2 regions of the Terrabacter sp. C0L_2 genome follow, and region 1 is predicted to be linked to the other one. Evidence: riboswitches for the same ligand, from Rfam matches in the RefSeq annotation. Region 1 holds a riboswitch; the other holds the start of a gene.

Evidence for each region. A riboswitch is a leader RNA that binds a small molecule or an ion and turns the genes downstream of it on or off. The one in region 1 is predicted to bind cobalamin.
Region 2: another riboswitch for cobalamin. It lies ahead of U5C87_RS16720 (SCO2322 family protein); the one in region 1 lies ahead of U5C87_RS06225 (VWA domain-containing protein).

The regions. Positions count from the first base shown of each region.
Region 1 covers NZ_CP143557.1:1,333,522-1,337,494, reverse strand. Annotated here, with positions in the region: gene cbiE (precorrin-6y C5,15-methyltransferase (decarboxylating) subunit CbiE) at 1-887, opposite strand, end outside; gene U5C87_RS06235 (hypothetical protein) at 1,066-1,728, shown strand; gene U5C87_RS06230 (hypothetical protein) at 1,760-2,206, shown strand; cobalamin riboswitch at 2,232-2,357, shown strand; gene U5C87_RS06225 (VWA domain-containing protein) at 2,415-3,973, shown strand, end outside.
Region 2 covers NZ_CP143557.1:3,628,104-3,632,076, forward strand. Annotated here, with positions in the region: gene U5C87_RS16705 (DUF3043 domain-containing protein) at 1-249, shown strand, start outside; gene U5C87_RS16710 (serine hydrolase domain-containing protein) at 291-1,658, opposite strand; gene U5C87_RS16715 (hypothetical protein) at 1,655-1,870, opposite strand; cobalamin riboswitch at 1,905-2,056, shown strand; gene U5C87_RS16720 (SCO2322 family protein) at 2,149-2,907, shown strand; gene U5C87_RS16725 (energy-coupling factor transporter transmembrane component T) at 2,923-3,973, shown strand, end outside.

The sequences.
Region 1 (3,973 bases):
TGCACCTCGTTGCGCGGGTGCTGGCGGGCGAACTCGATGCCGACCGACCCGGCACCCGCCCCGAGGTCCCACAGCACGTCGCCCGGCTGGGGCGCCAGGTGCGCCAGCGCGGCGGCCCGCACCACCCGCTTGGTCAGCTGCCCGTCGTGGTCGTATGCCGTCTCGCCAAGTCCCGGGACGAGCGACCTCGCGCTCCTGCCGGGGTGCGCCTCGCACTCGACGCAGACGAGGTGCAGCCGCGGCGCCGGGCCGCCGTCCCACGAGGCGGCCAGCCCGTCGGCCCGCGACTCGTCCGGGGACCCGAGGTCACCGAGCACCGTGAGGCGGCTGCCGGCATACCCCTCCTCGACGAGCAGGGAGGCGACGCGGGCCGGGGCGTCGGCACCGGACGTCAGGACGACGAGCCGGGCGCGTGGCGCGAGGTCGCGTCGCAACCGGTCGAGGTCCCGACCGACGAGGGTGACGACGTCGGACTCCTCTGCGGCCCAACCCATCCGGGCTCTGGCCAGGGCGACCGACGAGACGCCGGGGTGGATGCGCACGGCGTCCGCGCCGAGCTCGCGCAGGAGGGTGGAGCCGATCCCCGACACGAGCGGGTCACCGCTCGCGAGCACCACGACGCGCTGGGAGCCGAGCTCGGCGAGCAGGCCGCTCAGCCGAGGGAGGAGGGGTGACGGCCACGGCACGAGCCGACGGTCGGGCCGCGCCTCGAGCATGGCGAGGTGCCGCTCGCCCCCGATGACGACTTGGGCCTCGTCGACCAGCCGCCGGCACGTGGCATCCAGCGAGTCGACCCCCGACGCGCCGACCCCGACCACCTCGAGCACCGGTGGACGGCCCGCCGTCACCGCACCGTCGATGCTGCTCGCGTCCTGGATCGAAGCCACGCCGGTGACCCTAGCCGGGTGTTGCGGACGCTGCTCCTGCCGTCCCGGCGTGAACCTCTCGGCAAAACGAGATGTCCGTTTCGCGCCGCAGGGGCGACTACATCCTCCATGATGGGCTCCGGGTCCACTGGGGGGTGGGCCGTCACGGAGATATCCCTGGGGGACGGGGCCAGTCAGCATGCACACGAACTTCTCGACCACGGCTGCGCGCGAGTCAGGCGCGCCGCACTGCGACGCGTCCCCGGGACGCCGCGGCCTCGGCACGCAAGCCGACGTGGCGGACGCGCTCGCGCGCCTCGACTCCGGCGCGGACCCCCATGCCCAGGTGGCGGTCGAGGTCGGCACCCCGGCCTCGGTCCTGCTGCACCACGGCTGGGTCGACCGCACCAGCACGATCGTCGTCGACCTCGGGGCGCAGGGGATCGACCTCGTCGACGTCGACGTCGCGTTCCTGCCCGCGACCGTCGCCCGGCTCACGATGCTGCAGCCGCGCCCCCTGCTCGAAGGCCGTGCAGGCCCCGTCGACCGCAGCGACCTGGACGCGCTCGTGGGTCCCGCGCCGTCGGACCGCCCGAGGCCCGCGGCCGACGTCGCGAGGGCGGCCGGTCGGTGGCCGGACGTCGCGCAGAGCCTCCTGACGGGGGCGTGGCGACTGTGCGTCGTCGACGTCGCGGACAGCCGGACGGGCAGCACGCAGACCGAGCAGCTCAGCTGGCTCGACACCCCGGCGGGCCTGCTGCGGGTCGACGGCTACCCCCACGCGCCGGTCCTGACCGGCACGTCGGCGGAGAGCATCTGGGAGTCGCTCGTCGCGACGCTGCCCGCGCACCGCCGCGCGTAGGATCGCCCTCGCCGACGACACGACAGGGGCGATGGTCATGCACCGCACGGGCGTCGTCCCTGGTGCACTCGACCGGTCCGCAGGGCTCCTCGTGGACTACGCCCTCGTGGTCGTCGCCGTGGCCCTGCTCGGACTCGTCGTCTGGTCGCGCCTGGGCCGCACCGACGCGGCCCGCTGGTGGGTGAACGACCGCCTCCAGGAGTCCGCGATCCTCTTCTGGCTGCCGGGCGTCGCGCTCGTGCTCGCAGCGACCGCCGGGCTGCGCGGCTACGACGACGGGGCCCAGAAGGGCGCGCTCGCGTTCGTCCCGCTCCTGCTCGTCGGGCTCGTCATCAGCCTGTGGGGCGGCCTCTTCCTCCCTGCGCCGCGCTGGTACGTGCCCCGGTGGTCGCTGGAGGCCCGGTCGCCGCGCCTGCAGGTCCGCATCATCGGCGACCGCCGTGGACCCGACCGCCCTCGACCCGACCGCCAGGGCTGACACCGCCGCGCCGCGCCGCCCGTCGTCTGGCAGACTGCGCGATGGCGACTGGAGAGGAATCCGGTGCAAATCCGGAGCGGTCCCGCCACTGTGAACCTCAGACCACCCGGTCGGGGGAAGCCAGGGCATCTCCCGTCGCTGGTCGCGCCCGCCGGGCGCGTCCGGTCCACCGACGCGGGCGAGGCACCCGCAGGAGGCTCGCAGTCCTATGCGCGACGGCTCGAACGACTCGAAAACCCTTGTCCGGCAGGACTCCCCACCTGACACCTTCCCCTTCTCGGCGGTCGTCGGCTCGGAAGACCTGGCCCTGGCGCTCGTCCTGACCGCGGTCTCGCCGGATGTCGGCGGCGTCCTCGTGCGCGGCGAGAAGGGCACGGCGAAGTCGACCATGGTGCGCGGCCTCGCTGCCGTGCTGCCGCACCAGCAGGTCGTGGCCGGCTGCCGTTTCGGCTGCGCGCCGGGTGACGGCGCCGGGTGCCCCGACGGTCCCCACGCCGACGACTCCGGGATCGACCGGCGCCCCGCACGCCTGGTCGAGCTGCCGATCGGCGCGACCGAGGACCGCGTCGTCGGGTCGCTCGACCTCGAGCGGGCGCTGGGACGCGGCGAGACGGCCTACCAGCCCGGCCTGCTGGCGGCCGCGAACCGTGGCATCCTCTACGTCGACGAGGTGAACCTGCTCCACGACCACCTCGTCGACCTGCTGCTCGACGCCGCGGCGATGGGCCGCAACACCGTCGAGCGCGACGGCGTCTCGGTGTCGCACGCGGCCCGCATCGTGCTCGTCGGCACGATGAACCCCGAGGAGGGCGAGCTGCGCCCGCAGCTGCTCGACCGGTTCGGGCTGACCGTCGAGGTCGCCGCCCCTCGGGAGCCCGCGCTGCGCGCCGAGGTCGTACGCCGTCGGCTGGCCTTCGACGGCGACCCGGCTGCCTTCGTGGCCCGGTTCGAGGACGACCAGGAGGCACTGCGCCGACGCATCGCCGACGCGCGCTCACGCGTGGGCGCCGTGACCCTGACCGACGCGATGCTGACGAAGATCGCCACCGTCTGCGCCGGGTTCGAGGTGGACGGACTGCGCGCCGACATCGTCACCGCTCGCGCCGCCGTCGCCCACGCCGCCTGGTCCGGGCGCACGAGCGTCACCGTCGCCGACGTCCGCGCCGCGGCGCGCCTGGCCCTGCCGCACCGCCGCCGGCGCAACCCCTTCGACTCCCCCGGCCTCGACGAGGACCTCCTCGACCAGCTGCTCGGCGACGACGAGCCGGAGCCCGACCCCGATCCCGACCTTGATCGCGATCCGGGCGACGACAAGGGCGACGGCGAAGGCGGGACCGACGGCGAGGCGCAGCCGAGCACGTCGGACGAGCAGCCGCAGCGGGCCGACGGAGGCGACCGGGGCGACGACGGTGGGACAGCGCCGACGGAGGCTCCCGCCGGCGCGCCCGCGACGGCCGGCGTCAGTGCCGCGGACGATCCCTACCGCGCGAGGCTGCTGCGCGCCAAGGGCATCGGCCACGGCGACCCCGGTCGCCGCTCGGCAGCCCTGACGAGCACCGGGCGGCGGGTCGGCTCGACGAGCGCCCGCACCGGACCGGTCCACCTGCCGGCGACGATCCGTGCCGCCGCCTCGCGCCGGCGGGACACGCACCGGCTGCGCGTGCTCCCCGGCGACCTGCGCCGGTCGGTGCTCCAGGGCCGCGAGTCCAACCTCGTGCTGCTCTGCGTCGACGCGTCCGGCTCGATGGCCGCGCGCAAGCGCATGGA
Region 2 (3,973 bases), 2.3 Mb from region 1:
ATCGTGCTGCTGCTCAGCTTCGTGCGCACCAACTGGGCGCTGCTCCTGGTCTTCGTGCTCGTCTACGGCCTCATCCTCGTGGCCATCGGCGACGCCGTGCTGATGTGGCGCCGGACGCGTCGCAAGGTCGAGGACAAGTTCGGCGGGGCCGAGAAGGGCGACGCGTGGTACGCGATCATGCGCGCCTTCCAGATGCGCCGCACCCGCATGCCGAAGCCGCAGGTCGCCCGCGGCGAGCACCCGGCCTGAGCCTCTCTGCTTGAGGCTGTCCGCCGGGCCGAGCCCCAGGCTCAGCCCTGGAGCTCGGCGAACGACAGCGGCGCCCGCGTTACGGCGTACGTCGCGAAGTAGAGCTTGTCGACCGACCCGTCCGCTGACCGGACGACCTCGAGGACCTCGCCCCGCTCGCGACCGGCCACGGCCCGGAAGCGGTCTGCTCCCTCGGCGGCGTAGCGCGTCTCGGAGAGCGGCTCGTCGTCGGACAAGCGCGACCACAGCTCGCCGTCGCGGACGAAGAACGTGATCGGCGACCCCTCGGACCACCACAGGCCGAGCAGCTCCGCGAGGGCCGGCTGCTCCACCTCGGGCACCCACGCCGCGGCGAGAGTGGGCTCGGCCTCGACGACGGCCTCGACGAGGTCGGTGGCGAGCCCGAGCGTCAGCGCTCCGGACGTCGCGTTGGCGAAGACGACGGCGCCGACACCGTCCGCCCGCCGCACTCGCAGGCCGGTGAGGAAGCCCGGCATCGCGCCCCCGTGCCCGACGTAGACGCGGTCGCCGCGTCGGCCCATGCCGAAGCCGAGGCCGTAGGCGCCGCTCCAGCCGTCGACGTCGGTCATGATGAGCGGCCGGCACATCTCCTCGACCGTCTCGGGACGCACGACCCGGTCGTCGGGCCGCGCGACGTAGGCGGCGTAGCGAGCCATGTCGGCGACGCTCGACCACAGCCCGCCGAGGGGAGCCGTCGCGCCCAGGCTGAAGAGCGGCTCCTCGCGCGCGGTGCCGGCATAGGGGTCGACCTGGTAACCGAGGGCGCGATCGTCGGCGGGGGCGAGCCCGGTGCGGGTCAGCCCCAGCGGCTCCAGCACCCGCTCGCGCACGACGTGCTCCCACTCCTGTCCGGTGACGCGCTCGACGACCGCACCGAGCAGGCCGTAGGCGAGGTTGGAGTAGTGGAAGGCGTGGTGCCCGGGGAGCACCTGCTCGGCCTGCTCGACCCCGGCGAGGAACTCCTCGCGCTCGGGCGCCTCGAGGCTCTCCCAGATGTTGCCGACGGGCTCGCGCTGCAGGCCGGAGGCGTGGGCGAGCATCTGCCGCACGGGAACCCGGCCATGCCTTGTGCCCGGCAGGTACGTCTCGAGCGTGTCGTCGAGCGACAACCGGCCCTCGTCGCGCAGCGACATGACGGTCAGCGCCGTGAACGTCTTGGTCACCGAGCCGATCATGAACTGCGTGTCGTCGGTCGCCGGGGCAGGGCGGGTCCCGAGACGGGCGGACCCCACGTGCGCCGACCAGACGAGGTGTCCGTCCCGGACGACGCCGACGCTGACGCCGGGCGAGCGCCACGAGCGCTGCGCCGTCACGACGCGCGCGAGCAGGTCCCGCTCCAGCCCGGCCGACAGGCCCGTGCCGGTCGTGCCGGTCGCGGACGCGCTCACTCCGCCGCCCGGAGGCTCATCGGGCCGTAGACGACGGCGTCGTTCTCGCGCAGCGTGACGGCCTCGACCCCGGCGTCGAGCAGCTCACGCCACGACTCCCCGAGGTAGCTCTCGGCGTCGCTCTGGGTCGGGAAGCCCGTGGTGGTCAGGCCCTCCCCCTCCATCGGGTTGCCGTGGGCGTCGAGGAACAGCCAGGACCAGTCAGCGCTCATGCCGACACCCTAGTTGGCTGCTCGTTTGACGGGCGGCCGCCCGCCGTGCGACGGTTCGCCTTACCCGAAGGACGATGGGGCAAGCCGGTGAGACTCCGGCGCTGACCCGCAACCGTGAAGCCACTCCCTGCCGCCAGCCGGCCCTGGGTGACCAGTCGGAAAACCCGCGTCCTACCGGCTCCTTTGTCAGTCTGTCGTGGAATGCGGACCGGAGTCACCCCGCCGGGCCGGCGTCAGCCAGCAGACCCGACATGGTGTCCGACCGCGAGGAGGAAACCGTGTCCCTTGTCCGTCGTGCCCCGTTCCGGGTCGTCCTCGTCGCGCTCGTCGCGGCGGCGCTGTCCGCCCTGACGGTCGCGCCCGCCCAGGCCGCCGCCTACCGCTACTGGGGCTTCTACCAGCTCGCCGACGGCGCGTGGACCTTCGCGCAGAAGGGCCCGGACCAGACGGTCCCCAAGGACGGCAGCGTGGACGGCTGGCGCTTCGCCGTCGCCGACGAGGCCTCGACCCGCTACCCGCGCGCCGTGCTCACCTTCGACCAGGTCTGCGGCAGCACGCCGGCCGAGGCGGGCAAGAAGCGCGTCGGTCTCGTCGTCGACTTCGGCCGCCCGGCCGACGCCGCCGACGGCGCGACCCCGCCCGAGCCCAAGGCGCTGTGTGCCGTCGTCGCCGCGGACGCCACGAGCGCGGCCGTGCTCGCCACCGCCGGCGACGTGCGCACCGAGAAGGGCCTGGTCTGCGGCGTCGCCGGCTACCCGACGACCGACTGCGGCGGAGCAGTCAAGGAGGTCTCCCCCGAGGCCAAGGCCGCCGACCAGCCCGTGACCATCGCGGCCCCGGCGAGCACCCCCTCCGCAACCCCGTCAGCGGGAGCGACCACCCCCGCGGCAGCCACGGCCGGCGACGTCACCACGACGCCGGCGTCGGGCACCTCGGGTGGGACGGTGGCGGCATACGTCATCGCCGGCCTGGTCCTGCTCGCCCTCATCGGCTACCTGCTCGTGCGGTCGCGGTCGCGCGCCCGGCAGGACGGCTGAGGAGCACCGGCCAGCGTGACGCGGCCCCGGCACAAGGCCCGCCTCCAGCACCCCGCAGCCTGGTGGCTGTGGGGTCTGGGGCTCGCCACGGCCGCGTCGCGCACGACCAACCCGGTCCTGCTGCTCCTCGTCATCGGGGTCTGCGTCCTCGTCGTCTCCGAACGCCGTGACCCCGCGACCGTCAACCCGCTGCCGGCCTTCCTCGTCATCGGCGCGGTCGTCGTCGCCTTCCGCGTCGTCATGACCGCGCTGCTCGGCAACGGGATCGTCGGCGAGACGGTCGTGCTCACCCTGCCCAGCGTCCCGCTGCCGGACTGGGCGGCCGCCGTGCGCATCGGCGGCACCGTCACGCTCGAGTCGCTGCTGTATGCCGCGTACGACGCCCTGCGTCTCGCCGCGGTCCTCGCGTGCCTCGGGGCGGCCAACGCGCTCGCGAGCCCGCGCCGCCTGCTGCGCTACCTCCCCGCCACGCTCTACGACGTCGGGACGGCTGTCGTCGTGGGCCTGACGTTCGCGCCGCAGCTGCTCACCGACGCCCGCGACGTGCGCGCTGCGCGCACCCTGCGCGGCCGCGACGGCCGTGGCCTGCGGGAGATGGCGCGCCTCACGGTGCCCGTGCTCGAGACGGCGTTCGAGCGCTCGCTCGGCCTGGCCGCGTCGATGGAGTCCCGGGGCTACGGTCGCGCGGTCCGGTCGACCACGACGAGCCGTCGCGCGGCGACGGGGCTCGCGCTCGCCGGTCTCGTCGGCGTCCTCGCCGGTCTCTACGGCCTGCTCGACTCCTCGGCCGGCGGGGTGCTCGGGCTGCCGGTCCTCGTGCTCGGCGCCGTGCTCTCGGGGTCGAGCCTGCTCGTGGGGGCCTCGCGGGACCACCGCTCGGGTCACCGGCGAGAGCGGTGGACGTGGACCGAGACCGTCACCGTCCTCGTCGGAGCCGTGCCCGCCGCGGTCCTCGTCGTCGCCTCCGCGCAGGGCTGGGACGGCGTCGTGCCGAGCCAGCAGGCGCAGCTGCCCGCCGTGCCCCTGCTCGCGGTGCTCGCCGTGCTCGTCGCCGCGACGCCGGCCT